Regions from separate parts of the Pseudomonas sp. FBCC-B35 genome, predicted to be linked through region 2. Evidence: predicted binding sites of a transcription regulator. Region 2 holds the regulator's gene; the other holds the start of a gene.
The links. The regulator FliA, encoded in region 2, starts transcription of late flagellar genes. The targets are predictions, from matches to a motif close to CTAAAGTTTNNNNNNNNNNNGCCGNTAA.
Positions count from the first base shown of each region.

Region 1: motA (flagellar motor stator protein MotA) is a predicted target of FliA. The motif match lies at 3,889-3,916, and genes of this name have one in related genera.

Region 1 is NZ_CP101439.1:485,804-503,800, reverse strand. It holds gene NMB38_RS02150 (trimeric intracellular cation channel family protein) at 1-40, opposite strand, end outside; gene orn (oligoribonuclease) at 152-694, opposite strand; gene rsgA (small ribosomal subunit biogenesis GTPase RsgA) at 834-1,865, shown strand; gene motB (flagellar motor protein MotB) at 1,947-2,969, opposite strand; gene motA (flagellar motor stator protein MotA) at 2,973-3,824, opposite strand; gene NMB38_RS02125 (HDOD domain-containing protein) at 3,955-5,490, shown strand; gene NMB38_RS02120 (rhodanese-like domain-containing protein) at 5,533-6,342, shown strand; gene asd (archaetidylserine decarboxylase) at 6,352-7,215, shown strand; gene serB (phosphoserine phosphatase SerB) at 7,292-8,506, opposite strand; gene NMB38_RS02105 (histidine kinase) at 8,641-10,086, shown strand; gene NMB38_RS02100 (PqiC family protein) at 10,349-11,059, opposite strand; gene parC (DNA topoisomerase IV subunit A) at 11,232-13,487, opposite strand; gene NMB38_RS02090 (retropepsin-like aspartic protease family protein) at 13,498-14,016, opposite strand; gene NMB38_RS02085 (esterase-like activity of phytase family protein) at 14,013-14,999, opposite strand; gene parE (DNA topoisomerase IV subunit B) at 14,996-16,900, opposite strand; gene NMB38_RS02075 (YqiA/YcfP family alpha/beta fold hydrolase) at 16,936-17,544, opposite strand; gene cpdA (3',5'-cyclic-AMP phosphodiesterase) at 17,839-17,997, opposite strand, start outside.
Region 2 is NZ_CP101439.1:3,255,345-3,269,801, reverse strand. It holds gene flhB (flagellar biosynthesis protein FlhB) at 1-317, shown strand, start outside; gene flhA (flagellar biosynthesis protein FlhA) at 463-2,592, shown strand; gene flhF (flagellar biosynthesis GTPase FlhF) at 2,604-3,914, shown strand; gene fleN (flagellar synthesis regulator FleN) at 4,008-4,841, shown strand; gene fliA (RNA polymerase sigma factor FliA) at 4,838-5,578, shown strand; gene NMB38_RS14720 (chemotaxis response regulator CheY) at 5,684-6,058, shown strand; gene NMB38_RS14715 (protein phosphatase CheZ) at 6,079-6,867, shown strand; gene NMB38_RS14710 (chemotaxis protein CheA) at 6,880-9,111, shown strand; gene NMB38_RS14705 (protein-glutamate methylesterase/protein-glutamine glutaminase) at 9,159-10,277, shown strand; gene NMB38_RS14700 (flagellar motor protein) at 10,277-11,017, shown strand; gene motD (flagellar motor protein MotD) at 11,021-11,878, shown strand; gene NMB38_RS14690 (ParA family protein) at 12,015-12,803, shown strand; gene NMB38_RS14685 (CheW domain-containing protein) at 12,803-13,735, shown strand; gene NMB38_RS14680 (chemotaxis protein CheW) at 13,740-14,219, shown strand; gene NMB38_RS14675 (DUF2802 domain-containing protein) at 14,221-14,457, shown strand, end outside.

The DNA.
Region 1 (17,997 bases), 2.0 Mb from region 2:
CTTCGGCGGTGATGGCGATCAGATAAAGCATCAGCAACATGAGCAAGACCCACACCGATCACACACGCGAGCGGCCGTCAGCGCAAAGAACCGGGCATCAGTGCCCGGCCCGTCATTGGCTGGCCGCATGCAGCGTGTGAGCTACGTTTTTTTAGAATTTGATGAAGTGTTCGCGGTAGTGGCGCAGCTCGGCGATGGATTCGCGGATATCGTCCAGCGCCAGGTGCGTGTTGCCCTTGCTGAAGCTGTCTCGCACCTCGGGGGCCCAGCGCGCTGCCAGCTCCTTGAGGGTGGAGACGTCGAGGTTGCGGTAATGGAAGTAATTTTCCAGCTGACGCATGTGCCGGTACAGGAACCGACGGTCCTGGCAGATGCTGTTCCCGCAGATCGGCGACTTGCCCTTGGGTACCCACTGCTCGAGGAAGGCGATGGTCTGGGCCTCGGCCTGGGCCATGCTCACCTGGCTCTCACGCACCCGCTGGGTCAGGCCGGAGGCGCCGTGGGTGCGGGTGTTCCAGTCGTCCATTCGCGCCAGCACTTCATCACTGTGGTGGATGGCGATGACCGGTCCCTCGGCCAGCGTATTGAGGTCGCTGTCGGTGACGATGGTGGCCATCTCGATGATGACATCGCTGTCCGGATCCAGCCCGGTCATCTCCAGGTCGATCCAGATCAGGTTCTGTGGGTTTTGCATGCAGGCACTCCTCCGATGGAGGCTTATATTAGCGCAGTGCACCCTCATGAACCAAAGTGAAGCGGACAGCGTTCAGGCCCGGCATGCTAGACTGCCAGTCGTTTTCTACGCCCCGCTCGGGGCCTTCTACGGAGCGTTCATGGCCAAACGCCAGCTCAACCGTCGCCAGAACTGGCGTATCGAAAAAATCCAGAACGAGCGCGCTGCACGTGCAGCAAAGCGCGAGCAGCATGCCTTGCAGGAACTGGAAGGCGGCGACCTTGGGCCCGAACAGCTGGGGCTGGTGATCGCACACTTCGGCGTGCAAGTCGAAGTCGAAGCCCAAGATGGCGACACCGCAGGCCAGGTATTTCGCTGCCACCTGCGCGCCAACCTCCCGGCATTGGTCACCGGCGACCGCGTGGTCTGGCGTGCCGGCAACCAGGGGATCGGCGTCATCGTTGCGCAGATGCCCCGTGCAACCGAACTGTGCCGCCCCAACAACCATGGCCAGCTCAAGCCAGTGGCCGCCAACGTCGACCTCATCGTCATCGTTTTCGCACCGGCGCCGGAACCGCACCCCAACCTCATCGACCGCTACCTGGTGGCCGCCGAACATGCCGGCCTGCGGCCCCTGTTGCTGCTGAACAAGGCCGACCTGGTCAATGACGAGAACGGGCCAGGCCTGCAGGCGCTCCTGGACGTCTACCGTGAACTGGGCTACCCGCTGCTGGAAGTGTCGGCGCACCAAGGGGATGGCATGCAGCGCCTGCAGCAGGCGCTGGATGGACACATCAGCGTCTTCGTCGGTCAGTCGGGGGTGGGCAAGTCGTCACTGGTCAACAGCCTGCTGCCACAGGCCGGCACCCGGGTCGGTGACCTGTCGGAATGGTCTGGCCAGGGCACCCATACCACCACCACCGCCCGCCTCTATCACTTCCCCAACGGGGGCGACCTGATCGACTCGCCGGGCATCCGTGAGTTCGGCCTGGGGCACGTCCGCCGCACCGATGTAGAAGAAGGCTTCATCGAGTTCCGCGACCTGTTCGGCACCTGTCGTTTCCGCGACTGCAAGCATGATCGCGAGCCCGGGTGCGCTCTGCTCAAGGCTCTGGAAGACGGGCGAATCAAGCCTCAGCGAATGAACAGCTACCGCTCGATCATCGCCAGCCTGCCGGAAGAAACCTACTGATCAACCCCTGCGAGCACGATGCAGGCATGGCGCCTCGTCCGATCCGGCAGTGACCGGCAGCCCCACGGGGCTGCCAAGCCCTCACTGCTCCTTGGTCTCATCCATCTTCAACGTGCCGTCCTCGAAGATGTTGAGCTTCTGGCGCAACTCACGTGGCTGCATGGGCGTCTGGTCATCGACCGCCGAAGGTGCCGGTGCGGATGGTGACGGTGCCTGCGCCCCGGCAGGCGCTTCAGCCGGCGGGGGCGCGGCGCCCTGCTCGCCTTCGATATCACGCTGGGCCTTCTTGGTCAGCACGATGATGTCGATCCGGCGGTTTACCGGGTTGAGCGGGTTCTTGCGATCGAACAGCGACGAAGACGCATACCCCACCACCCGTGCCACCTGACCCTCTGGATAGCCCCCTGCTACCAGTGCTCGCCGTGCAGCATTGGCGCGGTTGGCCGACAGTTCCCAGTTGCCGAACTCGCCAGCACCTGCGTACGGCTTGGCATCGGTATGGCCACTGACGCTGATCTTGTTGGGCACGGTCTTGATGGTATCGGCCATGGCCAGCAGGATGTCCTCGAAATACGGCTGCAAGCGTGCGCTGCCGATGTCGAACATGGGCCGGTTCTCGGCGTCCATGATCTGGATGCGCAGGCCGTCCTGAGTGATCTCGAACAGGATCTGGTCCTTGAACTTCTGCAGCTGCGGGTTCTCTTCCACCTTGTTCTGCAACTCCTGCAGCAGCAGCTCGAGGCGCTCGCGCTCGACCTGCTCGGCCATGGTTTCCACCTGGTCCTTGTTCAGTTCGATGCTGGTGTCGGGGGTCGGCTCCGATTTCACCTCGGGGTTGATGGTCTTTTCCGGCGCCAGCTCGGGCGAGCCGCCCAGGTCGATGACGTAAGGTGTACCGCTTTCGGAGAAGCCGATCGGGTCCTTGAAGTACCCGGCGATGGCGATCTTCTGCTCAGGTGTTGCCGTCGACAGCAACCACAGCACCAGAAAGAACGCCATCATGGCCGTGGCGAAGTCGGCAAAGGCGATCTTCCAGGCGCCACCGTGGTGGCCGCCGCCAAAGCGCTTTACGCGCTTGACGATGATGGGCTGATTGTTCTCCATGACTCAGCGACCGCGTACCGCTTGCTCGAGCTCGGAGAAGCTGGGGCGATGCTTGGGGTACAGCACCTTGCGCCCGAACTCCACGGCCAGCGACGGCGGCATGCCCGAGGCCGAAGCGACCAGCGAGGCCTTGATCGACTCGTACAGGTTGAGTTCTTCCTTGGCATCGTGCTCAAGGCACTTGGCCAGCGGGCCGAAGAAGCCATAGGCGGCGAGAATACCGAAGAAGGTACCCACCAGGGCGGCGCCCACGTGCATACCGATGGCTGCCTGGTCACCATCGCCCAGCGACGCCATGGTGACGACGATGCCCAATACGGCTGCAACGATACCAAAGCCTGGCATGCCATCTGCGACCCCAGTGACCGCGTGGGATGGATGCTCCAGCTCCTCCTTCATGCTCAGCAGCTCCATGTCGAACAGGCCTTCGAGTTCGTGGGGGGCCATGTTGCCGGTGGACATGATGCGCAGGTAGTCGCAGACGAACGCAGTCATGCGCTCATCGGCCAGTACGGTCGGGTACTTGGCAAAGATCGGGCTGGCCGAGGCGTCTTCGATGTCGGCCTCGATGGCCATCATGCCTTCGCGGCGGCTCTTGTTGAGAATCTCATAGACCAGCCCCAGCACTTCCAGGTAATAGCCATGGGTGAAGCGCGAGCCGAACATCTTCATCGACTTCTTCAGAACGTGCATCGTCATGTAGCCAGGGTTGGCTTGCAGGAACGCACCAAAGGCCGCGCCGCCGATGATCAGCACTTCGAACGGCTGGATCAGCGCCGCAATCTTGCCGTGGGAGAGGACGTAGCCGCCGAGCACGCTCGCGAATACGACGATGATGCCGATAATTTTAGCCATAGATTCAAAGCACTTGCTGTCGTGGTCAGGGAAAGAGGCGGGAGCGTCAAAACTCTTCTTCTCCTTATCGGCAGAACTGCGCCAGACTATAGCCACTAAAAGCGAAAAGCCAGTTTGGACTGATGTCAAAATGCCAATCGAAACCGAGGTATCCGGCCAGGCCCCGCGTACGCTAGAGGCTTGGGTGAAGTTGCTGGAGAGTGTGCGCATTCCTGTGCCCAAGCACAGCTACGACCGGGTCATGGCGGCCATCAACGATAACCGGCGTTCATTGCGCGACATCGCCGAGCTGATGCAGGACAGCCCGGCCCTGGTGCTTTCGGTGATGCGCGAAGCCAACCACCCGACCAACGCCAGCCAGGCCGAGCCGGCCGAAAGCCTGGAGATCGCCCTCAATCGCCTGGGGCTTGAGCGTAGCGCTCTCCTGCTCAGGCGCCTGCCAGCCCTGCCGATCGAAGACATCCCGCCGGTGCTGCGCCAGTTCCAGTTGATCAGCCAGCATGCCTCGCAGCAGGCCAGCGGCCTGTTCGCCAGCCGTCTGGCGCGGCTGTGGCAGGAAATTCACTGGGGTAGCCTGCTGTTCCTGTCCCCGTTATGGCCGCTGGCATTGGCCCACCCGAAGCTGCTCGACACCTGGGAGCTGCGGGTCATCCATAAAGGTGAAGACGCCGCCATTGTCGAGCAGGAGCTGTTCGGTGTTCGCATCATGGCGCTGTGCCAGGCCGTGGCCCAGCAGTGGCGCCTGCCGCAATGGGTGACCCAGGGCTATCGCCTGCTGCTCGAGGAGCGCGACCAGCTTGCCCAGGTGTTGAACATCGCTCGGGACGAAGACCTGCTCAATCAACAACACCGGCTCGATGCCGAGCCCGGCCTGCGGCGCTGGTTCAACCAACCGGCCAACACCGTGCTGCTGGCCAACAACCTGGCACTGGCAGCGCAGGTGGGCTGGGACAATCCCCACCTGCTGCGCTGGCAACTGCTGACCGCACTCTACCTGCAGACCTCGCTCGAAGATGTTCAACAGCAGGTTCACCAACAAGCTGCGGCCAGTGCCAGGCGTCATGCGCGCCTAGCACTGTTCCACCCTGCCGAGGCCTTGATCTGGCCCTGGCATCAACGCCGCCCCCACCCGGACATGCTGGCGCCCCCGCCCCCCACCGCCGAAGAACTGGCGCGCTGGCGGTCGCTCTGCCAGGACTTGCTGGCCCAGCCCAGTCCTTTCACCAATACCGTGCACCTGGCGGCCCAGGCCCGTGAAGCGGTACTGGCGTGCGGCATGCAACGCCTGCTGCTGCTGGGCCTGGACCGTGCCAATGACTGCCTGCGCGTGCAGCAGGCAGCCGGGCTAGCGAAAGAGGCGAGCAGCCTGATATTGCCGGTGGCGGCGAATAAGCTGCTGCAAAAGCTGATGTCCAAGGCCGGGCAACTGCGCATTACACCCGAAAACCACACCCAGTTCGCCTCGTTGTTGCCGCCGCCCTTGCGTGCCCTGTTCCGAGGCGAGCATGTGCTGCTGCGCTCGCTGGCGGTCAATGACCAGGTGCTGATGCTCTTGGTGGCCGACCAAGGGTGCCGGCCCCTGGCCGACATCAGCGTGCAGGCTTTTGGCAAAACCTCGCAATGCATCGAACGGGCGCTATCGGTGTTTGCCAACCGCAAGGGCTGAGCCTTGCGCTACAATCGCCTCTTTGCACACTGGAGACCGTGGATGACCGACTTTTCCGGCCTGCCGCTGGTGATCGAAGCCGCCGACCTGTTGCCACGCCTGGGCTCGCCCGACTTGATCCTGGTCGACCTCAGCAGCGCCAATCGTTACGTCAGCGGGCATATCCCGGGCGCGCATTTCGTCGAGGGCAAGCGGACTCAGCTCGGTCAGCCGCCTGCACCGGGGCTGCTACCGCCGTTGAGCGACCTGGAAAAGCTGTTCGGCGAACTGGGCCACCGCAGCGATGCCGTCTATGTGGTGTATGACGATGATGGCGGTGGCTGGGCTGGCCGCTTCATCTGGCTGCTCGATGTGATCGGTCACACCCGGTACCACTACCTCAACGGTGGCATCCAGACCTGGCCTGCCGACCGGCTCAGTACCGATGTGCCTGCCAAGGGTACCCAGCCGGTGAGTTTGCACCTGCATCCGGAACCCACCGCCACCCGCGAATACCTGCAAAGCCGCCTGGGCGCCGATGACCTGGCAATCTGGGATGCTCGCGCCCCACAGGAATTCACCGGCGAAAAAATGCTCGCGGCCAAAGGCGGGCACATACCCGGTGCGGTCAATTTCGAATGGACCGCCGGCATGGACCTCAACGACCATCTGCGCATCCGCCCGGACATCGCCGAAGTGCTGCAGTCCCTTGGTATCACGCCTGACAAGGAAGTGATCACCCACTGCCAGACGCATCGCCGCTCCGGCTTCACTTATCTGGTGGCAAAGGCCCTCGGCTACCCGCGAGTCAAAGCGTACGCTGGCTCCTGGAGCGAATGGGGCAACCACCCGGACACGCCTGTCGAAGTTTAAGGAACCTGAATGAAATCCCGTCTGTTCATCATCAGCCAGTACCTGCTGCCGCATCACCTGCTGTCGCGCCTGGCCGGCTGCGTTGCCGAGTGCCGCGCCCGCTGGTTCAAGAACGCCTTCACCGCCTGGTTTGCCAAGCGCTACCAGGTCGACATGCGTGAGGCGCTGGTCGAAGACTTGACCGCCTACGAGCACTTCAACGCGTTCTTCACCCGTGCCCTGAAACCCGGCGCACGCCCCCTGGACCAGACCCCCGGCGCCATCCTGTGCCCGGCCGACGGTGCAGTGAGCCAGGTGGGACCGATCGAGCACGGCCGCATCTTCCAGGCCAAGGGCCACAGCTACAGCGCACAGGAACTGCTGGGCGGCGATCCGGCCATGGCGGCCCCCTTCATGGGCGGCGAGTTTGCCACTGTCTACCTGTCACCCAAGGACTACCACCGCGTGCACATGCCGCTGGCAGGCACGTTGCGCGAGATGGTCTACGTGCCGGGGCGGCTGTTCTCGGTCAACCAGACCACCGCAGAAAACGTGCCCGAACTGTTCGCTCGCAATGAGCGGGTGGTCTGCCTGTTCGACACCGAGCGCGGCCCGATGGCGGTCGTGTTGGTCGGTGCCATGATCGTGGCTTCCATCGAGACCGTCTGGGCAGGGCTGATCACGCCGCCCAAGCGCGAGCTCAAGACCTTCCGCTACGACGACGCCAGCCGTGCGCCGATTCACCTGGAAAAAGGCGCCGAGCTGGGTCGGTTCAAGTTGGGCTCGACGGCGATCGTGCTGTTCGGCCCCGATCAGGTCAAATGGGCCGAACACGTGGGCGCCGCCTCGGCCGTGCGCATGGGCCAGCTGTTGGCCACGCCGTTACAGGCGTAATGGCCTGAGACGTGGCCCCAGGGTTCGGGCGCTAGCGCCAGAGCCCTGGGGCCGCTTTGCGCAAGCGCAGGCTATATCAGCCGCGTGTGTCGCGATCGCGCAGGCCCAGCAGGTACAGCACGCCATCAAGGCCCAGCGTGGAAATTGCCTGCTTGGCCGACTGCCGCACCAGCGGCTTGGCGCGGAAAGCTACGCCCAGCCCCGCCAACGCCAGCATCGGCAAGTCGTTCGCGCCATCGCCCACGGCGATGGTCTGTTCCAGCTGCAGGCCTTCTTCGCTGGCCAGTTGCTGAAGCAGCTCGGCCTTGCGCTGGGCATCGACGATAGGCTCCACCGCCACGCCAGTCACCTTGCCATCGACCACTTCCAGCTCATTGGCAAAAACGTAGTCGATGCCCAGGCGCGCCTGTACCTGGCGGGCGAAGTAGGTGAAGCCACCCGACAAAATGGCGGTCTTGTAACCCAGGCGCTTGAGCTCGGCAAAGAGGTTTTCCGCACCTTCGGTCAAACGCAGCGATGCGCCGATTTCATCCAGCACGCTGACATCCAGGCCCTTGAGCAGCGCCATGCGCTCCTTGAAGCTGGCCCGGAAGTCCAACTCGCCACGCATGGCCCGCTCGGTGATCGCCGCGACCTGCTCGCCCACGCCAGCGGCCTTGGCCAGCTCGTCGATTACTTCAGCCTCGATCAGGGTCGAATCCATGTCGAACACGGCCAGGCGGCGGTTGCGGCGGAACAGGTCGTCCCGCTGGAAGGCGATGTCGATGCTCAGGGCCTCGGACAAGGCAAAGAACTCGGCGCGCAACGCCTGGCCATCGTCAGGCTCGCCGCGAACCGAAATCTCCACCGCAGCCTTGCCCTTGCTGGTGTCCGCGTCCAGGGCCACCCGGGCCGACAGGCGCTCGATGCGCTCGATGGTCAGCCCGTGCTGGCTGATGATGGCGCTGACACGCTGCAACTGGTCTGGCGAGATCTTGCGGCTGAGCAGGGTGACCACGTGCCGTGCTTCACCATGGCCATCGGCCCAGTGCTGGTAGTCCGCTTCGGAAATCGGTGTGTAGCGCGCCTGCAGGTTCAGCTCGTGCGCCTTGGCCTGGACGCTCTGCAGTAGCTTGGTCGCCACTTCGTTATCCGGAATATCCACCAGGATGCCGAACGACAATGTGCCGTGCATCACCGCCAGGCCGATATCGAGAATGCTCACACCGCCCTGCAGCAGGACGCCAGTGATGGCAGCAGTAAGACCGGGGCGGTCCTCACCGGTGATGTTGATCAGGACGATTTCGCGCACAACCAGGCTCCGACTTCGATGAAAAATGCGCATTCTACCGATTTTCCGTGACCATCGGGCGCTAACGCTACTTTGCCGACAAAACCCGGGTCGCTATACTCCCCCCCACTTCATGCCATTAAGAGCCGAGCTCAGTGAACCGGCCCACCTCAGTCAAAACAGACAATTTCTTCCTGATGATCTATCGCGCCCTGAGTCAACGTCGCGTGCCATTGGCATTGCGCATCGCCTGCACCAACATCTTCCTGGTGGCCCTGGCGCTGGTGATCTATGCCTGCGTCATGGGGTTGCAGTTCAAACAGGCCATGCACGATCAGGCCGATGCCGTGGGCCAGAGCCTGACGACCCAGACGGCGACGTCGGCGACCGAGTTGCTGGTGGCCAACGATATCCTCAGCCTCAACGTGCTGCTGGGCAACCTGGTGAAGAACCCGCTGGTGGCACACGCCGCCATCTACAGCGTCGACAACCGCATCCTCGCCGAGGCAGGCCAGCGGCCGCGCAACAGCCTGCTGGGTGAGGCCGAGGGCGTCTATCAGACCAAAATCACCTTCCAGGACGTGGCTGCCGGGCAACTGCGCATGAGCCTGGACATGAGCCAGTTCCAGCAGCCCATGTTGATCAGCATGCAGAGCATGGCCATCCTGGCGGCCATTCTGCTGGTGCTTGCCCTGACCCTGAGCCTGCGCCAAGGCCGATTCATCACCTTGCCGCTGCTGCAACTGCGGGTCTGGTTGCGCGATCCGCAGTATTACACGCCCGCCACCGACCGCCAGGACGAGATCGGCGACATCGCCCGGCAACTGCATGCCCGCTTGGCCCCACCGCCTCCGCCAGAGCCGGAACCGGAGCCTGAGGACGACGAGCATTTCGATGACGCGCCCGCCCCCGTTTCCAAGCCTGCTCAGCGCACTACCGTCACGAGCGCGGACGATGACGACGAGGCGTTCGCCGGCCTGCTGGACGACGACGCACCGGCACACGCGGTCGAAGTGGAGTCCGATGAGCCTCAGTTCAGCGCGGTGCTTGCCGTGCAACTGGGTTCCCAGGAGCAGCTGCGGCGCTTGCCGCGCACCCGCCTGACCGAGCTGACCGAGCGCTATCAGGAGTGCCTGGAGCATGCGGCCTCGCTGTACGAGGGCGAAACCCACACCCTCAACGACGGCAGTACGTTGGTCCTGTTCCACAGCCGCCAGTGCGGCGAGGACTATCTCACCAATGCCATCTGTTGCGGCGAGTTGCTACGCGCCTTGGGCCATGCCTTGCAGATCGACGTCGCTGACAGCGGCATCACCTTGCAACTGCAACTGGGCCTTGCCATGAGCAATGACCTCGATGGCCTGGAACTGGTCGACCTGCTGATGGCTGAAAAGGTGCAGGACGCGCTGGCACTGTCTCAACACAGCCGCAACCTGCTGCTGGTCGAGCGTAAGGTCAACGACGACGGTTTGATCCGCCAGCGAGCTCGCATTCGCCCAATCGCAAGCCCGGAAGGGGCATGCTGCGTGGAGCGCCTGATGGAGCCGTACCCCTCGATGCTGGAACGCCAACTGGCCCGCATGCACGAACGCCGCGCCTGAGCCATTACAGGGTCGCTGCGCGGCCCTGTACAGCGCCCACGAAAAAGCCCGCCTTGATGCTAATGCTGTTCACTTAAGCGTGTTGGGGCCGTTTCACGGCCCATCGCGGCACAAAGGCCGCTCCCACGATGCCCAGTGAGCCCGCTAACTCAAGCGTCACGCAGTCACTGTGGGAGCGGCCTTGTGCCGCGATGGGTCGCGGAGCGGCCCTAAATGAACAGCATTACGCCTTGATGCGGGCTTCTTCATGCCTGGCCTTCGGTTAGAACCGATACACTTCCATGTCGGTACGAATCGGCGAGGCCATCGGGATTTTGGATTTCTCGGGCTGCTTCTTGACCTGCACAGGCGCTGCAGGCTTCTTGGGTGCGGCTTCGGCAATGGCCGGCTGGTTTGCCAACGGCTTCACCGCAGTGCTCAGTTGCTCGGCCAGCTTCTGCAGCAATTGACCTTGCGCCTGTACCTGCGAGGCCTCGCTACCTTCATGCTTCTGCTCCAAATGCACGATGCGGTTGTCGCGCACCTGGCCACGGCGGTCGAGCACACGCCATTGTGCATCCAGAACCGCGGGTTGGTTCTTGCCAGAGTCCAGCCGCGTGATCGACAGCAGCACTTGCACGTCCGGGCTGAAACCTGCCGTCGCCGGCGCCAGCACCACGCGCTGGCTATCCAGACGCCAGGCCAGCTGCCGCACCAGCAATTGGTCGATGTCCGAGGACAGGCTGCCCGCCCAGCGCCCGTCGGTGGCGGCGCTGAGGCTGCCGTCGGCCTGGCGTTGCAGGAACGTCTCACGTTGCAGGTAGTCGGCCACCGAAACCGGGCCGAGCACGACGGCCATGCCCGCGTGTTGCGACGGCTGGCCAGGATCACCGCTGTCGAGCTGGTACAAGGCAACCGGCTGGTGCATGGTGCACCCGCCAAGGCCCAATAGACCCGTCATCAACAGCGCAAAGGGAAGGCGCAGAAATTTCATCATCCCATCCAGGCGGCTGCCTTCAGGCATGCCGCAGTGATACGTATGGATTCAAACGGGCACACGGCTACGCCGGCACCGCAGGGGGCATATCATCCGCGAAATGAGTGCTCGACTCCAGCATTTCTGCCCGCAACGGCGGTGAAATCGCCATTGCGGGCCTGTCTGACGGTCAGGCGGGCAATTCGACCTGCAGCCCATCGACCCGCTGGAAGCCACGTGGCAGCTTGCTGCCGCGCCTGCCGCGTTCGCCCTTGTAGTGCTCCAGGTCATCGCCCTTGAGTGACAGGGTCCGCTTGCCGGCTTGCAGCACCAGCGTAGCCCCTTCGGCTACCACGGCCAGGTCGGTGACATACTCTTCCCGGCTGGCGACCCGGTCACCGGGCACGCCGATGATCTTGTTGCCCTTGCCCTTGCCCAACTGCGGCAAATCACTGACCTTGAACACCAACAGACGGCCTTCGGTGGTCACGGCTGCCAGCCAGTCCTGCTCCCGGTTGAGCACCGGTCGCGGCGTCATCACCTTGGCGCCGTTGGGCAAGCTGAGCAGCCCTTTGCCAGCCTTGTTCTTGGCCTGCAGGTCTTCACCTTTGACCACGAACCCGTAGCCGGCGTCGGAGGCCACCACGTACAGCGCATCGTCTTCGGGCAGCAGCACGCACTCGAAGGTGGCGCCCGGTGGTGGCGTCAGGCGCCCGGTCAGGGGCTCGCCCTGGCCACGGGCTGACGGCAGGCTGTGGGCAGCCACCGAGTAGCTTCGGCCGGTGGAATCGATGAGCACGGCAAATTGGTTCGAGCGCCCCGCGGCTGCGGCCTTGAACCCATCCCCGGCCTTGTACGACAGGCCCGTGGCATCGATGTCATGGCCCTTGGCACACCGCACCCAGCCTTTTTCCGACAGCACCACCGTGACGGGCTCGGTCGGCATCAGCTCGTTTTCGGAGAGCGCCTTGGCTTCTGCCCGCGCGACGATCGGCGAGCGTCGGTCGTCGCCATAGGTTTGAGCATCCTTGAGCAATTCGCTGCGCACCAACTTGCGCAGCTTCGCCTCGCTGCCCAGCAGCGCCTGCAGCTTGGCCTGCTCTTTGAGCAGCTCGTCCTGCTCGCCACGGATCTTCATTTCTTCCAGCCGGGCGAGCTGGCGCAGGCGGGTTTCCAGGATGTAATCGGCCTGGATCTCGGTGAGGTCGAAGCGGGCGATCAGCGCCTGCTTAGGGTGTTCCTCGGTGCGGATGATATGAATCACTTCGTCCAGATTGAGGAAGGCAGTGAGCAAACCATCCAGCAAGTGCAGGCGTTTTTCCACCTTGTCCAGACGATGCTGCAAGCGGCGCCGGACGGTGCCGGTACGGAACTCCAGCCATTCCAGCAGCAGCGCCCGCAGGTTCTTCAGCTGCGGACGACCGTCCAGGCCGATGATGTTGACGTTGACCCGGTAGCTGCTTTCAAGGTCGGTGGTGGCGAACAGGTGCTGCATCAGCTCGTCGGCATCCACGCGATTGGAGCGCGGGATGATGACGATACGGCACGGGTTTTCGTGATCGGACTCATCGCGCAGGTCAGCGACCATCGGCAGCTTCTTGGCCTGCATCTGTGCGGCAATCTGCTCCAGTACCTTGGCGCCGGACACCTGGTGCGGCAACGCCGTGACGACGATATCGCCATCCTCGACCCGGTACACTGCACGCATGCGAATCGAACCGCGCCCGCTTTCATACATCTTGAGGATGTCGGCCCGAGGCGTGACGATCTCTGCCTCGGTCGGGTAATCGGGCCCTTGAATGTGCTCGCACAACTGCTCGATGGTGGCCTTTGGCTCGTCGAGCAAACGCACGCAGGCACTGGCCACCTCACGCAGGTTGTGCGGTGGCACATCGGTGGCCATGCCCACGGCGATACCGGTGGTGCCGTTGAGCAGAATGTTGGGCAGGCGCGCAGGCAACACCGCCGGTTCCTGCAAGGTGCCGTCGAAGTTGGGCACCCAATCCACGGTACCTTGGCCGACTTCGTCAAGCAGCACCTCGGCATAACGCGACAGCCGTGCTTCGGTATAGCGCATGGCGGCAAACGACTTGGGATCGTCCGGCGCGCCCCAGTTGCCCTGGCCGTCCACCAATGTGTAGCGGTAGCTGAAGGGCTGCGCCATCAGCACCATGGCTTCGTAGCAGGCCGAGTCCCCGTGAGGGTGGAACTTGCCGAGCACATCGCCCACGGTACGCGCCGACTTCTTGTGCTTGGCATCGGCGTCCAGGCCCAACTCGCTCATGGCGTAGACAATGCGCCGCTGCACTGGCTTGAGGCCATCGCCGATATGCGGCAGGGCCCGGTCCATGATCACGTACATGGAGTAGTTGAGGTAGGCGTGTTCGGTGAAGTCAGCCAACGAGCGGCGTTCGACGCCGTCCAGACTGTCTTGTAGTTCGCTCATGCGAGCCTCGTCATTTCAGGTTCTGGCGCAGCAGCATGGTGCCGCCGCGCTGGGTAAATTCAAGTTGTTTCAAGGCGCTCATGCCCAACAGCACGGTGGTGCCATCCAGGCCCGGCACCACGATCGCGCGGATGTCGCGCAGGTGGATATCGCCCAATTGCAGGCTGTCCAGCTGGGTGCGATAGCCTTGCGTGCGACCGTTGGCCGTGCTGACGGTTACCGGGCTGCCACGTCTGAGCGCAAGGCCGTCGGCCAGGGATTCGGGTATGGCGACATCGGTGGCACCGGTGTCGAGCATGAAATGCACCACCTGGCCATTGATGGCGCCATCGGCCACGAAGTGGCCCTGGCCATTGCCCAGCAGGCGCACCTCGACGAACCCTTGCCCGTGGGAGGACTGGACCTGCGCATTGGGATTGCGCTGGCGGTCTTCCCACTGCCCGAAGAAGCGCGTAGCCAGAAACAGCGCCGCCGCCCAGGCCAGGATCATCAGCACCCTGCCCGCCCGTCTGCCCGGTGCCTGACTCACGGCTTGGCGCTCCAGCCGCCGGCAGGGGCCGCAAAGCGCCAGACGATCGGTCGGCGCTCGCCATCGGCACGCGCGCCTTCATTGTTGTCCAGGCCGATCCACGCCCCCTCGGCGTCGACCACCAGCGCCTCGGCCACACCGAACAGCTGGTCATAGCGGCGCGGCTCGGTCAACGCGTCGGCCGCAAATGACCAGCAGCGCTCGACCTGGCCGCTGTCGGCATCGCGGCGACAGATGCGATAGGCATTGCGCTCGAGCGTGAACAGTTTGCCGTCGAACCAGGCCAGGTCGGCGAAGTCCCGTGAAACCGGCCGCGCATCGGGTATCTGCGGCGGTTGCATCTCTACACCGGCTTCGCTGAACAGGACGCAGCGGGGCCCGCAGGCCCACACCGACTGTTGGCGCTCGATGGCCACCAGCCCGCGGCGCTCACGCTCGCCGGCCAGCCACAGGCGATCGCCAGCAGGGTTGACGGCCACACCCTCGAACAGCGCATTGAAGTTCAGCAGCATGCCGCTGGCGCGCGCCTGGCGCACCATGGCCGAATCGATCTTCAGCCAGTCTGGCGTGCCCGAAACAGGCAGTTGCAGCACGGCGGCATGCGCCTCGCTGACCAGGTACAGGTTGCCGGCCTGGTCACAGGTGATGCCCTCGAAGTCAAGGTCGCCACCGCGCAGCCACGACGCCAGCCAGGTCCGCATCTTCAGCCCCCATGGCAAGCCGCTTTCCGGCACCGGTGGGGGGTCAAAGGCCACTGCCTGCGCCTGCCATGCACCGTCCTTGAGCTCGAAACGGTAAATACGGTCGTCGTCGCGGTCCGAGACACCCCACAAGCTGCCGCGGCATTGCGCAAGGCCCGACAGGTTACCGGCACGCATGCCATCGACGGGGTGCTCGCCCATCAGTTCGAGTTCAGGCCAGGTGTCTGCCAAGGTCGGCAAGGCCACCAGCGGCAGGCAAGCCGCCAGGAGCCAACGAATCAAACCATGACCTCGGCCAGGTTGCCCTTGGTTTCCAGCCAGGCCTTGCGATCACCTGCACGCTTCTTGGCCAGCAGCTTGTCCATCAGCTCGCACGTGGTCTGCACGTCGTCCAGGGTGAGCTGGACCAGGCGCCGGGTGTTGGGGTCCATGGTGGTTTCGCGCAACTGGGGCGGGTTCATCTCGCCCAGGCCCTTGAAGCGGGTGACCTGCGGCTTGCCGCGTTTTTTCTCTGCCACCAGGCGGTCGAGAATGCCGTCTCGTTCGGCTTCATCCAGGGCATAGTAGATTTCCTTGCCCAGGTCGATGCGGTACAGCGGCGGCATGGCCACATACACGTGACCGGCTTCGACCAGTGCCCGGAAATGCTGCACGAACAGCGCGCACAGCAAGGTGGCGATGTGCAGGCCGTCGGAGTCGGCGTCGGCCAGGATGCACACCTTGCCATAGCGAAGCTGGGCCAGGTCGGTGGCACCTGGGTCTACGCCGATGGCGACGGCGATGTTGTGCACTTCCTGGCTGGCGAGTACTTCACCGCCGTCCACTTCCCAGGTGTTGAGGATCTTGCCGCGCAGCGGCAGGATCGCCTGGAACTCCTTGTCACGCGCCTGCTTGGCCGAACCGCCGGCCGAGTCGCCCTCGACCAGGAACAGCTCGGCGCGCATTGGGTCCTGGCCTGCGCAGTCGGCCAGCTTGCCCGGCAGTGCCGGGCCCTGGGTGATGCGCTTGCGCTCGACCTTCTTGCTGGCTTTCAGGCGGCGCCCGGCGTTACTGATGGCCAACTCGGCCAACTGCATGCCCAGCTCCGGGTGGGCGTTGAGCCACAGGCTAAAGGCATCCTTGACCACGCCTGAAACGAAGGCGGCGGCTTCACGCGAGGAAAGGCGCTCCTTGGTCTGCCCGGAAAACTGTGGGTCCTGCATCTTCATCGACAGCACGAAGGTGATGCGCTCCCAGACGTCTTCGGGGGCCAGCTTCACACCACGCGGCAGCAGGTTGCGGAATTCGCAGAACTCACGCATCGCATCCAGCAGGCCCTGGCGAAGGCCGTTGACATGGGTGCCGCCCTGGGCCGTGGGGATCAGGTTGACGTAGCTTTCCTGGATGCTGTCGCCCCCTTCGGGCAGCCACAGCAGGGCCCAATCGACCGCTTCCTTGTTGCCGGCCAGGTTGCCGCAGAACGGCTCGTCGGGCAGGCGCTGGAAGTCACTGACCGAATCCACGAGGTAGGAGCGCAGGCCGTCTTCGTAATGCCACTCCACCTTCTCGCCGCTGGCCTTGTCCTCGAAACTGACGAGCAGGCCTGGGCAGAGCACGGCCTTGGCCTTGAGCACGTGCTTGAGCCGGCTGATGGAAAACCGCGGGGAGTCGAAGTACTTGGGGTCGGGGCTGAAATAGACGCTGGTGCCGGTGTTGCGCTTACCGACCGTGCCGACCACTTCCAGCTCGCTTGCCTTGAAGCCATCGGCAAAGGTCATCTGGTACTCGTTGCCATCACGCTTTACGCGCACGCGCACCTGCGTGGACAAGGCGTTGACCACCGAAATGCCGACGCCGTGAAGGCCGCCGGAGAACTGGTAGTTCTTGTTGGAGAACTTGCCGCCGGCATGCAGCTTGGTGAGGATCAGTTCGACGCCCGACACGCCCTCTTCTGGGTGGATGTCCACCGGCATGCCGCGTCCGTCGTCGCTGACTTCCAGCGAATGGTCGGCGTGCAGGATGACCTGCACCGAACGGGCGTGGCCGGCGAGGGCTTCGTCGACGCTGTTGTCGATGACTTCCTGGGCCAGATGGTTGGGGCGGCTGGTGTCGGTGTACATGCCCGGCCGCTTGCGAACCGGGTCAAGGCCCGAGAGGACTTCGATGGCGTCTGCGTTATAGGCGCTAGCGCTGGGATTGGCCATGGGGTCTCGTCGTCAGTCTGGTGAATGCAAAAAAATCAAAATACAGAAAAATCGAGTGCAGCGTACTGCGTCGGGGCAACACCGGCGAAGGCCAGCAGGGCCGGCAGGCGCTCGGCGAAGCCTTGAAAACTGTGGTCCCCACCGGCCTGGATACGCAGCGCGCAGTGGCGGTAGTACCGCTCGGCATGGCGATAGTCCAGGGTTTCGTCACCGGTCTGCAACCATACCTGGTAGCGGCTTGGGTCCGCAGGAGGCGGGACCTCCAGCTCGGCCAGCGCCTGGACGTGGTCGAGGGTCAACTCCCACGCCTGGCCTGTGTGATGGTTGTGCTGGGTACCCAGATAGCCGTCGAACGAGCGGTGCGGCCCTACGGCGGGATTGATCAGCAAGGCCTTGAGGCCATGGCGTTCGGCCAGGTAGGTGGCATAGTAGCCGCCCAGTGAGCTGCCCACCAGCAACGGCGCGTCCAGTTCGGCGATGCAGCCTTCAAGCTGCTCGATGGCCTGGCGGGGGTGGTGATGCAGCGCTGGCAGGCGCAGCCGGTCGATCAGCCCGAGGTGCTGCATGACGGCCTGAAGCTGCCTGGCCTTGGCTGACAACGGCGAACTGTTGAAGCCGTGTATATAAAGGATGGAACCCGACATGCTGCTCCCCGAAAGCTGTAGCGTTGCGCCTGTAGGCAGGCGCAGGGACGCGCAGTGTATCGCGTTCGCAAGGTTTTGGCGCCGCGCCGGTTTTTCTGAAACACATTCCCCGACGGGCAGGGTGAAGAGTCACTGAGAGGAGTCGCAGCTTTGGTGTAAGCGGCGGGATGGGCGTCTGACCGGCATCTACACGGCAATGCGCTGGCTTGCTGATACGGCACCAGACAGTTGGGCCCACAAGCCCATGAGCCCGTCAGCTCAGGCACCACACGGTCTATGGAGCGGCCTCGCGGTTCAATACCCGGGGCTATCGAAATCGAGCCTGACCTCGAAATCCAGCGCTCGCTCCACCCCCGTGTCCACCGTCCCATCAGCATGCAGGCGGATCCAGCGGTAGCCAGGATGCTGCTGACTCACCTCGAAATCCTCACTGCCTGGCGCGAACTGAATGCA
Region 2 (14,457 bases):
TCGCGCTGCAGTACGATCCGGAAAACGGGAATTCGGCCCCCTTGCTGCTGGCCAAGGGCAGCGACTTCATGGCCTTGAAGATTCGCGAGATCGGCGCTGAGCACAAGATCCAGATTCTCGAATCCGCCGCCTTGGCTCGGGCGATCTACTACTCCACCGAGGTGGAGCATGAAATTCCTGCCGGCCTGTACTTGGCGGTGGCTCAGGTGTTGGCGTATGTCTTCCAGATCCGTCAGTACCACGCAGGCAAGGGTAAGCGGCCAGATCCGCTGAAGACCGACTTGCCCATTCCGCCCGATCTGCGACGCGACAGTTGACCTTGCGCCGGGGATGGCTGAAATGGCCGCCATAGGGCCAGCACAGGCAATATAAATTCTCCACCCGACAAAGTTGGAAAGCTTCTTGCAATGGCAGCGCCAGTCGCCTGACAGGCGTCAAAGTTTTGCAAGAAGAGGACTCGCGGTGGATCGCACTCAGTTAATCAGCAACGCTCGCCATAACCTGGCCGGTCTCGGGCGGGGCAACCTCGGCGTGCCGCTGTTGCTGTTGGTGATGCTGGCAATGATGATGTTGCCAATACCACCGTTTTTGCTCGACGTGTTCTTCACCTTCAACATCGCCTTGTCCATCGTGGTGCTGCTGGTCAGCGTGTACGCGCTGCGCCCGCTGGACTTCGCCGCTTTCCCCACCATCCTGCTGGTGGCGACCCTGCTGCGACTGGCCCTGAACGTGGCTTCCACCCGCGTGGTCATGCTGCACGGCCAGGAAGGGCACGGCGCCGCGGGCATGGTGATCCAGGCCTTCGGCGATGTGGTCATCGGCGGCAACTACGTGGTCGGTGCGGTGGTCTTCGCCATCCTCATGATCATCAACTTCGTGGTAGTGACCAAGGGTGCGGGGCGTATCTCGGAGGTCAGCGCACGCTTCACCCTCGATGCGATGCCGGGCAAGCAGATGGCCATCGACGCCGACCTGAACGCCGGCCTGATCGACCAGGCGCAGGCCAAGGCGCGCCGCAGCGAAGTCGCCCAGGAGGCTGAGTTCTACGGTTCGATGGACGGTGCCAGCAAGTTCGTGCGCGGTGACGCCATCGCTGGCCTGCTGATCCTGTTCATCAACCTGATCGGTGGCATGCTGATCGGCATGTTGCAGCATGGCATGAGCTTCGGTGATGCCGGCAAGGTGTATGCCCTGCTGACCATCGGTGACGGCCTGGTGGCGCAGCTGCCTTCGCTGCTGCTCTCCACCGCCGCAGCCATCATGGTCACCCGTGCCTCGGGCTCGGAGGACATGGGCAAGCTGATCAACCGCCAGATGTTCGACTCGCCCCGGGCCCTGGCTGTGTCCGGCGCCATCATGATCGTCATGGGCCTTGTGCCGGGCATGCCGCACCTGGCGTTCCTGAGCCTGGGCCTGATGGCGGGCGGCGGTGCCTACCTGGTGTGGAAAAAACAGCATAAGACCAAGGTGCTGGCCCAGCAGGAAGCGCAGCGCCAGCAAGAGCTGCTGCCGTCCCCGCAGAGGGCGGCCGAAACCAAGGAGCTGGGCTGGGACGACGTCACCCCGATCGACATGATCGGCCTCGAGGTGGGTTATCGCTTGATTCCGTTGGTCGACCGCAACCAGGGCGGGCAGCTGCTGGCGCGGATCAAGGGGGTGCGCAAGAAGCTGTCTCAGGACTTGGGCTTTCTCATGCCTACCGTGCACATCCGCGACAACCTGGACCTGCAACCCAGTGCCTATCGCCTGACGTTGATGGGGGTAATCCTGGCCGAAGCAGAGATCTACCCGGACCGCGAGCTTGCCATCAACCCAGGGCAGGTGTTCGGCAGCCTCAACGGCATTGCGGCTCGCGATCCTGCTTTTGGCCTGGAGGCGGTGTGGATCGACGTCGGTCAGCGCTCCCAGGCTCAGTCGCTTGGCTACACCGTCGTAGACGCCAGCACGGTGGTGGCCACTCACCTCAACCAGATATTGCAGAAGCATTGCCACGAGCTGATCGGTCACGAAGAAGTGCAGCAACTGTTGCAAGTCTTGTCCAAGGCGTCGCCCAAGCTGGCGGAAGAGTTGGTGCCGGGTGTCATTTCGCTGTCTGGTCTTCTCAAAGTCCTACAGGCTTTGTTGTCAGAACAGGTGCCAGTGCGCGATATTCGTAGCATTGCCGAATCCATCGCCAACAACGCGGCAAAGAGTCAAGATACCGCCGCTTTGGTCGCGGCCGTGCGCGTCGGATTGTGTCGCGCCATCGTGCAAAGCATTGTTGGCGTTGAGTCCGAGCTGCCTGTGATCACTTTGGAGCCCAGGTTGGAACAGATCTTGCTCAATAGTCTGCAGAGGGCCGGGCAAGGTCAGGAAGACGGAGTGCTTCTTGAGCCGAGCATGGCCGAAAAGCTGCAGCGTTCGCTGATCGAAGCCGCACAGCGTCAGGAGATGCAAGGCCAGCCGGCCATCCTCCTGGTTGCTGGCCCGATCCGCGCCATGCTGTCGCGTTTCGGTCGGCTGGCCGTACCGAATTTGCATGTGCTGGCGTATCAGGAAATACCGGACAACAAGCAAGTCACCATCGTTGCCACCGTGGGCCCTAATGGCTGAGGTAGTGGATAATGCAAGTTAAGCGATTCTTCGCCGCTGATATGCGTCAGGCCATGAAGCTGGTGCGCGATGAGCTGGGCGCTGATGCGGCCATCATCGGCAATCGCCGTATCGCAGGCGGGGTCGAACTGACCGCCGCGCTGGACTACAAGCTGTCCGCCCTGGCACCTCGGGTACCGAACGTCGAACTCGAAGAAGAGCTTCGCAAGACGCACACGCGCATCGCCACGGCCAAGGCCGAGCTCGATCAGCGCCCGGACAGCAGCGACAGCAATCGCCAACTGTTCGCCGGTCAATCGCTCACGGCGGCCGAGCCCTTGGTCGAGCCGCATGTCGATACCCCGCAGCCGGCCGCCACCGCAAGCAGCCAGGCCTCGGTGGACCCGCGCCTGTTCGATGCCATGCGCTCGGAGCTGTCCGGCTTGCGCGAACTGCTGGAAGTGCAGCTGGGGTCGCTGGCCTGGACCCAGCTGCAAGGTAGCAAGCCGCAGCAGGCCACGTTGTGGCGCCGGCTGCAGCGCATCGGCCTGTCTGGCCCCATTGCCCGCGAATTGCTCGAGCTGACCAAGGACATCGAGGAGCCTCGCCACGCCTGGCGTATGCTGCTGGCGCACCTGGCGCGCATGATCCGTACGCCTGACGTCGAACCGATCGAGGACGGCGGCGTGATTGCCGTCGTCGGCCCAGCCGGCATGGGCAAGACCACCACCCTGGCCAAGCTCGCGGCGCGTTATGTGCTCAAGTACGGCGCCCACAACCTGGCGCTGGTGAGCATGGACAGTTTTCGCATCGGCGCCCAGGAACAGCTCAAGACCCTGGGCCGGATCCTGAATGTGCCGGTCACCTATGTCGACCCCGGTCAGTCGTTGGCGGCGGCGCTCGAGCCGCTGCTGCGCAAACGCGTGGTGCTGATCGATACGGCCGGCCTGCAAGCCAGCGACCCGGCCTTGCGCATGCAGCTCGATACCCTGGCCGGTCGCGGTATCGCTGCGAAGAATTACCTGGTCCTGGCCACCACCAGCCAGAAGCAGGTGCTGACCGCGGCCTACCACAGCTACAAGCGCTGCGGGCTGGCCGGCTGCATCCTGACCAAACTCGACGAGTCGGCAAGCCTGGGCGATGTCCTGAGCCTTGCCATCAGTTTCCGACTGCCCGTGGCCTACCTTACCGATGGGCCGCGTATCCCGGACGATCTGCACTTGCCCCGTGGGCACCAGCTGGTCACCCGCGCGGTCAATGTGCAGCAGCAGGACGAGCCCAGCGAGGAGGCCATGGCCGACATGTTCGCTGATCTCTACCACAACCCACGGCGAGCGGGTTGAAAATGAAATGTGTGCAAGGTAGCTATGCCAAGGGGTACGCAGCATTGCCCTTCGTGTGGCATGAGTCCCAGCGAGACAAGGTAAAGAACAGACATGGGTAGCATGCATCCCGTACAGGTGATCGCCGTGACCGGTGGCAAAGGTGGCGTCGGCAAGACAAATGTTTCAGTGAATCTGTCTCTGGCGTTGGCCGAGCTGGGCCGCAGGGTCATGCTGCTCGACGCCGACCTGGGCCTGGCCAATGTCGATGTGTTGCTGGGCCTTGCGCCCAAGCGCACGCTGGCCGATGTCATCGAGGGGCGTTGCGAACTGCGCGATGTGATGCTGCAGGGCCCGGGCGGTGTGCGCATCGTCCCGGCCGCTTCGGGCACCCAGAGCATGGTGCACCTTGCGCCTGCCCAGCATGCGGGTCTGATCCAGGCGTTCAGCGAAGTCGGCGACAACCTCGATGTGCTGGTGATTGATACTGCGGCCGGCATCGGCGATTCGGTGGTCAGCTTCGTGCGCGCGGCTCAGGAAGTGCTGCTGGTGGTGTGCGATGAGCCGACCTCGATCACCGATGCCTACGCGCTGATCAAGCTGCTCAACCGCGATTACGGCATGAATCGCTTCCGGGTGCTGGCCAATATGGCCCAGAGCCCCCAGGAAGGGCGCAACCTGTTTGCCAAGCTGACCAAGGTCACCGACCGCTTCCTGGATGTGGCGCTTCAGTACGTGGGCGCCGTGCCTTACGACGAATGCGTGCGCAAGGCGGTGCAGAAACAGCGTGCCGTGTACGAGGCGTTCCCGCGCTCCAAATGCGCCTTGGCCTTCAAGGCCATTGCGCAGAAGGTCGACAGCTGGCCGCTGCCTGCCAACCCCCGTGGCCACCTGGAGTTCTTCGTCGAACGCCTGGTGCAGCCGACCAGTGCAGGTTCGATGTCATGAGCGCCAGCGGCTTCAAGATGTACAGCCGCGCCTCGAAGGACGCGCAATATGAGCTGATCGAGCGCTATGCCCCGCTGGTCAAGCGCATCGCCTATCACCTGCTTGCGCGACTGCCTGCCAACGTGCAGGTCGAGGACCTGATCCAGGCGGGCATGATCGGTCTGCTCGAGGTCGCCAACAAGTATGACGCCAGCAAGGGCGCCAGCTTCGAGACCTATGCCGGCATCCGCATTCGCGGCGCCATGCTCGACGAGGTGCGCAAAGGCGACTGGGCGCCGCGTTCGGTGCACCGCAACACCCGCATGGTCAGCGACGCCATGCGCGCGGTAGAAGCCAAAACCGGCCGCGACGCTAAAGATCATGAAGTTGCTGCCGAACTCAAGTTGAGCCTCGATGATTATTACGGGATTCTCAACGACACACTGGGCAGCCGCCTGTTCAGCTTCGACGACCTGTTGCAGGACGGCGAGCACGAAGGCTTGCATGAGGACGGCGTTAGCGGCCAGGCCGAGCCTGCCCGTGGGTTGGAGGAAGAGCGGTTCCAGGTCGCGTTGACCGAGGCCATCGCCAACCTGCCGGAGCGTGAGCGCCTGGTGCTGGCGCTGTACTACGACGAGGAACTGAACCTGAAGGAGATCGGTGAGGTCTTGGGGGTCAGCGAGTCGCGGGTCAGCCAGTTGCACAGCCAATGCGCCGCGCGCCTGCGCAGCCGCCTGGGGGAATGGCGGGCCCGTTGAGCCCGCCGCCGTCGTTGCCGTTTTCCACGTTGTACCGAATCGATTGAGTGCGCGCTCGGGGCCGAGCGCGTTTGAGACTGCTTGGAGGTCTAATTGGACAAAAACATGAAAATCCTCATCGTCGACGACTTTTCGACGATGCGGCGCATCATCAAGAACCTGCTGCGTGACCTGGGCTTCACCAACACCAGCGAAGCCGATGACGGCATGACGGCGCTGCCCATGCTCGAAAATGGCCATTACGATTTTCTGGTAACTGACTGGAACATGCCGGGCATGTCCGGTATCGACCTGCTGCGCAAAGTGCGCGCCAGCGACAAGCTCAAGAGCTTGCCGGTGTTGATGGTGACCGCGGAAGCCAAGCGCGACCAGATCATCGAGGCCGCCCAGGCAGGCGTGAATGGCTATGTGGTCAAGCCGTTCACCGCCCAGGTGCTCAAAGAAAAGATCGAGAAGATCTTCGAACGCGTCAACGGCTGAGTCACGTCAGGGGGCGCGCCATGAGTTCATCACACACGTCATTGGGCGAGTTCGAATCGACCCTCAAAAAGCATGCCCAGGAGTTGGTCGAAAGCCTGGAGCGCGGACGGTTCGGCGAGGCGGTGCAACTCATTCACGAGTTGAACCAGACCCGCGATCGGGGGCTGTACCAGGAAGTGGGCAAGCTGACCCGCGAACTGCACAGCGCCATCGTCAGTTTCCAGATCGACCCGACCATACCCCAGGCCGAAGAGGTGTCGCAGATTACCGACGCCACCGAACGCCTGTCCTATGTGGTCAAGCTCACCGAAGGGGCGGCAAACCGCACCATGGACCTGGTCGAGGAAAGCACGCCTGTGCTCAACGACCTGGCCAGCGAAGCCAAAGCGCTGAGTGCCGATTGGCAGCGCTTCATGCGCCGGGAAGTGAACGCCACGGAGTTTCGCGACCTGGCCAAGCGCGTCGACGGTTTCTTGGCGCACAGCGCCGAAGGTAACCGCAAGGTGGCTGGCCATCTCAACGACATCCTGCTGGCCCAGGATTACCAGGACCTGACCGGGCAGGTGATCAAGCGCGTCACGGCGTTGGTGACCGAAGTGGAAAGCAACCTGCTGAAACTGGTGATGATGGCCAGCCAGGTCGACCGCTTTGCAGGCATCCAGCATGACCAGGATCAGTTGCGCGCAGAAAAAGATCGAGAAAAACATCCGACTCGGGGTGAAGGTCCGCAGATTCATGCCGATAAGCGTGAAGACGTCGTGTCCGGTCAGGACGATGTCGATGATCTGCTATCCAGCCTGGGTTTTTAAGGAGCACCTTTGATGAGCTTCGGCGCCGATGAAGAAATCCTTCAGGATTTCCTGGTAGAAGCCGGTGAAATACTTGAGCAATTGTCCGAGCAGCTGGTCGAGCTTGAAAGCCGCCCTGACGATGCCGACTTGCTCAATGCAATTTTTCGCGGTTTCCACACTGTAAAAGGGGGCGCCGGCTTCCTCCAGCTCAATGAGCTGGTGGAGTGCTGCCATATCGCCGAGAACGTGTTCGACGTGCTGCGCAAAGGTGAGCGCCGGGTCGATGCAGAACTGATGGATGTGGTGCTCGAAGCACTGGATGCCGTCAACGGCATGTTCGCCCAGGTGCGTGAGCGCAGCGAGGTCACACCGGCCACGCCCGAACTGCTGGCAGCCCTGGCGCGTCTGGCAGAGCCCGGCAGCGCCGAAGCGGCCCCGGCACCGGCTGTGCCCGTGCCGGTTGAACCTGCGCCCGTGCAGCAGGCTGCGCAAGCTACCGAAGCTGACATCACCGACAGCGAGTTCGAGCAACTGCTCGATTCGCTCGACGCAGTCAAAGCCCAGGCGGCGGCCGAGCAGATGCCTGCCGAGCCGGTCAGCGGCCAGGGTGACGACATCACCGATGCCGAATTCGAGTCGCTGCTCGACCAGTTGCATGGCAAGGGCCAGTTCAGTGCCGAAGTGACGGCCCAGCCGGTGGCTGCCGCTGCCGAGCCGGCCAGCGATGAAATTACCGACGCCGAGTTCGAGTCGCTGCTGGATCAGTTGCATGGTAAAGGCACGTTCCAGGCCGATGCCTTGCCCGCAGCCAAGGCGGCGGCGCCTGTCGAGCAAACATCTGCCATCCCTGGCGACGACATCAGTGAGCACGAGTTCGAGGCGTTGCTGGACCAGCTGCATGGCAAGGGCAAGTTCAATGGCGACGTGGCTGCCGTCGATGCACCTGCCAGTGTTCAGGCCGCAGCCCCAGCCAGGGCCGAGGCGCCGGCGATCGCCCGTCCTGCTGGCGCGGCGGCACCGGTTGCAGCGCCCAAGCCTGCCGCAGCCCCGCGGGCGCCAGCGGCGAGTGCCGACAAGCACGCGGTCAGCGAAGCGGAAACGACCGTCAGGGTCGATACCGCGCGCCTGGACGAGATCATGAACATGGTCGGCGAACTGGTGCTGGTGCGTAACCGTCTGGTACGCCTGGGCCTGAACAGCGGCGATGAAGCCATGTCCAAGGCCGTGTCGAACCTCGACGTGGTCACCGCCGACTTGCAGACGGCGGTGATGAAGACGCGCATGCAGCCGATCAAGAAAGTGTTCGGCCGCTTCCCGCGCCTGGTGCGTGACCTGGCGCGGCAGTTGAAGAAAGAGATCAACCTTGAACTGGTGGGCGAAGAAACCGACCTGGACAAGAACTTGGTCGAGGCGCTGGCCGACCCGCTGGTGCACTTGGTGCGCAACGCCGTGGACCATGGGGTGGAAATGCCCGATGAGCGCGAGGCCGCGGGCAAGGCGCGCACGGGGCGCGTCGTATTGTCTGCCGAGCAGGAAGGCGACCATATCCTGCTGTCGATTTCCGACGACGGCAAAGGCATGGACCCGAACGTACTGCGTGCCAAGGCCGTGGAAAAGGGCCTGATGGACAAGGACGCCGCCGACCGCCTGAGTGAGTCGGACTGCTACAACCTGATCTTCGCCCCGGGCTTTTCCACCAAGACCGAGATTTCCGACGTCTCCGGGCGGGGCGTGGGCATGGACGTGGTCAAGACCAAGATCTCCCAGCTCAACGGCTCGATCAACATCTACTCGGCCAAGGGGCAGGGCTCGAAGATCGTCATCAAGGTCCCGTTGACCCTGGCGATCATGCCCACCCTGATGGTGATGCTGGGCAACCAGGCGTTCGCCTTCCCGCTGGTCAACGTCAACGAGATCTTCCACCTGGACCTGTCGCGCACCAACGTGGTCGATGGCCAGGAAGTGGTGATCGTGCGGGACAAGGCGTTACCGCTGTTCTACCTCAAGCGCTGGCTGGTCCAGGGCCAGGTGCATGAAGAACAACACGAAGGTCACGTGGTGATCCTGTCGGTCGGCACCCAGCGCATCGGCTTTGTCGTCGATCAACTGGTGGGCCAGGAAGAAGTGGTAATCAAGCCTCTGGGCAAGATGTTGCAAGGCACTCCGGGGATGTCCGGGGCCACCATCACCGGCGACGGTCGCATTGCGCTGATTCTCGACGTCCCGAGCATGCTCAAGCGTTACGCCGCGCGGCGTATTTGATCTCGGTGGCGCCCCCTTGGCCGGGGGCGCCGCCTAACGGAGTGTTTATGGCAGTCAAGGTCCTGGTGGTGGATGATTCCGGTTTCTTCCGCCGCCGTGTCTCGGAAATCCTCTCGGGGGACTCGACGATCCAGGTAGTGGGCACTGCAACCAACGGCAAGGAAGCGATCGACCAGGCGCTTGCGCTCAAGCCCGATGTGATCACCATGGACTACGAGATGCCCATGATGGATGGCATCACGGCGGTGCGGCACATCATGCAAAGGTGCCCGACACCTGTGCTGATGTTCTCATCGCTCACTCATGAAGGCGCTCGGGTCACGCTCGATGCGCTCGATGCCGGGGCGGTGGACTACCTGCCGAAGAATTTCGAAGACATCTCGCGCAACCCCGAGAAGGTCAAGCAGATGCTGTGCGAGAAGGTGCATACCCTGTCGCGAAGCAATCGCCGCATGGCCAGTTACGTCCGCCCGGCGGTCGCGCCCGCTGCCGCCCCCGCGCCGACGCCCACAACAGCAACCAGCGCTGCAGCGCCGGCACCGGTGCGCAGCACCGCTGCCCCCGTCAGGCCGGCGGCTGCCCATTCGCCTGCGCCCAAGCGCAAGCCTTACAAGCTCGTTGCTATCGGCACCTCGACCGGGGGACCGGTGGCCTTGCAGCGCGTGCTCACGCAATTGCCAGGCAATTTCCCGGCGCCGATCGTGCTCATCCAGCACATGCCGGCAGCCTTCACCAAGGCCTTTGCAGAGCGCCTGGACAAGCTGTGCCGGATCAGCGTCAAGGAAGCCGAAGATGGCGACATCCTGCGCCCCGGGCTGGCGCTGTTGGCCCCCGGTGGCAAACAGATGATGATCGATGGCCGTGGAACCGTGAAGATTCTGCCCGGTGACGAGCGGCTCAACTACAAGCCCTGCGTGGACATTACCTTTGGCTCGGCAGCCAAGTCCTATGGCGACAAGGTGTTGTCCGTGGTACTGACGGGCATGGGCGCGGACGGCCGGGAAGGGGCGCGCCTGCTCAAGCAGGGTGGCAGCACGGTGTGGGCACAGGATGAAGCCAGCTGCGTGATTTATGGCATGCCCATGGCGATCGTCAAGGCCAACCTGGCCGATGCGGTGTACAGCCTCGACGATATTGGCCGGCACCTGGTGGAGGCGTGCGTCTGATGGACGTGCTCAGCCTGATTGGCCTGATCCTGGCTTTTGTCGCCATCGTGGGCGGTAACTTCCTCGAAGGCGGCCATGTGGGCGCCCTGATCAATGGGCCGGCAGCGCTGATCGTATTGGGCGGTACCCTGGCGGCAGCCTTGCTGCAATCGCCGCTCTCCTCGTTCAAGCGGGCCTTGCAGATCCTGCGCTGGATCCTGTTTCCACCGCGCGTCGATCTGCCGGGTGGGGTCGATCGCGTGGTGAACTGGAGCCTCACGGCGCGCAAGGAAGGCCTGCTCGGGCTGGAAGGGGTAGCCGATGGCGAGCCTGACCCTTACGCGCGCAAGGGCTTGCAGTTGCTGGTCGACGGCGCCGAGCCCGAAGCCATTCGCAGTATCCTCGAAGTGGATTTCCTGACCCAGGAGGGCCGTGACCTGCAGGCTGCCAAAGTCTTCGAGAGCATGGGCGGGTACGCTCCGACCATCGGAATCATCGGCGCGGTGATGGGGCTGATTCACGTCATGGGCAACCTGGCCGACCCGGCGCAACTGGGCAACGGCATCGCCGTTGCCTTCGTGGCGACCATCTACGGGGTCGCCAGCGCCAACCTGATCCTGTTACCCATCGCCAACAAGCTCAAGGCGCTGGTGCTGCGCCAGTCGCGTTACCGGGAAATGCTCCTCGAAGGCCTGCTGTCCATTGCCGAAGGCGAGAACCCGCGCTCGATCGAGCTGAAGCTGCAAGGCTTCATGGAGTAGCCCATGCGTCGTCGCCGTCATGCCGAGGAGCCGGAAAACCACGAACGCTGGCTGGTATCCTACGCCGACTTCATCACCTTGCTGTTCGCCTTTTTCGTGGTGATGTATTCGATTTCCTCGGTCAACGAGGGCAAGTACAAGGTGGTGTCCCAAGCCTTGTTGGGCGTGTTCAACGACCCTGAGCGCAGCATGAGGCCCATTCCCATCGGGGATGAGCGCCCGCTGACCGTGCGACCTGCCCAGCCCTTGGTCAAGGACAGCGAGCAGTCTGACGCTGGCCTGACGGCCGCCAGCAACGACCCGCTCAAGACCATCGCCGATGAAGTGCGCGACGCCTTTGGTGACCTCATCAAGGGTGATCAGATGACGATCCGGGGTAACGAGCTGTGGATCGAGATCGAGCTCAATTCCTCGTTGCTGTTCGGCAGTGGCGATGCCATGCCCAGTGACAATGCATTCGCCATCATCGACAAGGTGGCGGCCATTCTCAAGCCTTTCGCCAACCCGGTTCACGTCGAAGGCTTCACCGATAACCAGCCTATCCGTACGGCGCAATACCCGACCAATTGGGAGCTTTCCTCGGCCCGTGCCGCCAGTATCGTCAGGCTGTTGGCCATGGGCGGCGTGAACCCTGGGCGTATGGCCTCGGTGGGCTACGGCGAGTATCAGCCCGTGACGGGCAATGATACCCCCGAGGGCCGGGCCCGTAACCGGCGCGTGGTACTGGTGATATCCCGCAACCTTGAGGTGCGCCGCAGCCTGACCAGTACCGGTGCTGCCAATGCCACGCCTGATGCTGCACTGCGCCGGGCTGGCACACAAAGTGCACCGGCAAGCTCAGCAGCGGTGGCAGGCCAGTGACTCGTCAATTCTCTGTCGCCCCATTGGCGGATGTCCATGCACGGCGCCTGACCGACAGCCATCCACGCCTTTCATTTTCCAGCAAGGCAGCGGGCACACCACGCGCCCTGCCTCACCCACGGACAGAGTTTGCCTGATGAGAGTCTGGGCAGTAGCCAATCAAAAAGGTGGCGTCGGCAAGACCACCACCACCATCGCCCTGGCTGGCCTTCTGGCCGACGCCGGCAAGCGTGTAATCGTCGTCGATCTTGATCCGCATGGGTCGATGACCAGCTATTTCGGGCATAATCCCGATGCGCTGGAGCACAGCAGCTACGACCTGTTCCTGCACAAGGGCAGCGTTCCGGACGGGCTGCCGGGGCAGTTGCTGTTGCCAACCAGTGACGAGCGCATTTCATTGCTTCCCTCTAGCACTGCCCTTGCTGTGCTGGAGCGTCAATCGCCCGGTCAGAACGGTTTGGGGCTGGTCATCGCCAAGAGTCTGGCGCAGTTGTGGCAAGACTTCGACTTCGCATTGATCGACAGCCCCCCTTTGCTAGGGGTGTTGATGGTCAATGCGCTGGCGGCCAGCCAGCAACTGGTCATCCCGGTGCAGACCGAGTTCCTGGCCGTCAAGGGACTTGAGCGCATGGTTGGCACCCTTGCCATGATCAACCGCTCCCGGCGCCAGGCGCTGCCTTACCAGATCGTGCCGACGTTGTTCGACCGACGTACCCAGGCGTCCCTGGGAACGCTCAAGTTGCTGCGCGATGCCTACGGCGAACAGGTATGGCAGGGCTACATTCCCGTGGACACGCGGCTGCGCGATGCTAGCCGCAAGGGCGTCACGCCGTCGCAATTCGACAACAAGAGCCGAGGGCTGGTGGCCTATCGGGCGCTGCTCAAGCACTTGTTGACCTACAAGCCCGCGGCGCAGGTGGCCTGATGACACAAACACGGCAAGTGAGCAGCAAGCCCCAGTTGGCCCTGCAGTCCTATCTTGACGGTCTGCTCCAGGAAGCCACCGAGCCCTTGGAGACGCCGCCACCGCCAGGCGCGGCAGATGACTTCGCCCTGGCGGTGCGCCAGGAGCAGGCCCGCGATGCGCGTCAGCCTGGCCAGGCCACGCAGGCACAACCGGCGCCGCCCGCACCTGAGCGGCCGTTCGCCGAGCCCAGGCTTGCGGTGTTGCCTAGCGTCATACCTGTGCAGCCGCCCGTGGTGGCGGTGGTGGAACAGGCAGTGGTGGCCGAGGCCAGCATCCCGGTCTTGACTGATACCCCGGCTGTGGAGCCGGCAATGCCCCTGGTGGACGTCCACCTGCCTGCACCGGACGTGCCCGTACCGCCGGCCACCGTCGATGGGCGCCCGGCCTGGGCTGCCGAGCCGTTCGAGTGCCTGCTGTTCGATGTGGCCGGCCTGACCCTGGCCGTGCCGCTGGTGTGCCTGGGTTCGATCTACACCTTGGCCGACCGCGAGCTGACGCCGCTGTTCGGGCAGCCCGAGTGGTTCCTGGGCATCCTCACCTGCCAGGCTGGCAACCTCAAGGTGCTCGACACCGCGCGCTGGGTCATGCCTGACCGCTACCGCGATGATTTCCGCCAAGGCCTGCAATACGTCATTTCTGTCCAGGGCTACGAGTGGGGGCTGGCTGTGCATCAGGTCAGCCGCTCGCTGCGCCTGGACCCGTCCGAGATCAAGTGGCGTAGCCAGCGGGGCCAGCGGCCGTGGCTGGCCGGCACGGTCATTGAACACATGTGTGCACTGCTGGACGTGGCGGAGCTGGCCGAGTTGATCGCCAGCGGCGCCGTCAAGCAGTTGCACGCCAAACAGCACATCACACCGAACACACCGCCAAAGGCGGATTTCAAGGGGTAGGGGAATGAAAAAGTCGTCCGCACAAGGTTCTGAAGATCCGATCCTGCAGTGGGTTACCTTCCGTCTGGACAACGAGTCCTACGGCATCAACGTGATGCAGGTACAAGAAGTGCTGCGCTACACGGAAATCGCCCCGGTGCCGGGTGCGCCCAGCTATGTGCTGGGTATCATCAACCTGCGCGGCAACGTGGTGACCGTGATCGACACGCGCCAGCGCTTCGGGCTGATGCCAACCGAGGTCACCGACAACACTCGCATCGTCATCATCGAAGCTGACAAGCAAGTGGTCGGCATTCTGGTCGATAGCGTCGCCGAGGTGGTGTACCTGCGCCAGTCCGAGATCGAAACCGCGCCCAACGTCGGCAACGAAGAATCGGCCAAGTTCATCCAGGGCGTGTGCAACAAGAATGGCGAATTGCTGATTCTGGTCGAGCTGGACAAGATGATGACCGAGGAAGAGTGGTCGGAACTGGAGAACATCTGACTTGATTTTCGAGGTCGGCGTCATCTTACTGGCCCTGCTGTGGGCCTTGAGCCTGTGGTTCTTCCTGAACTACACCAAGCGTCAGCGCGAGCTGGCTGCGCAGCAGGCCATTGGCGATGCCTTGCGCGACCAGCGTATCAAGGACCTCGGCAAGCGGCTCGATGACTACCAGAACGTCACCGTGCGCATGGGCGACGCCATCCATGAGCTGCGCGGTGCGGTGGCCACGCTGCCCGAC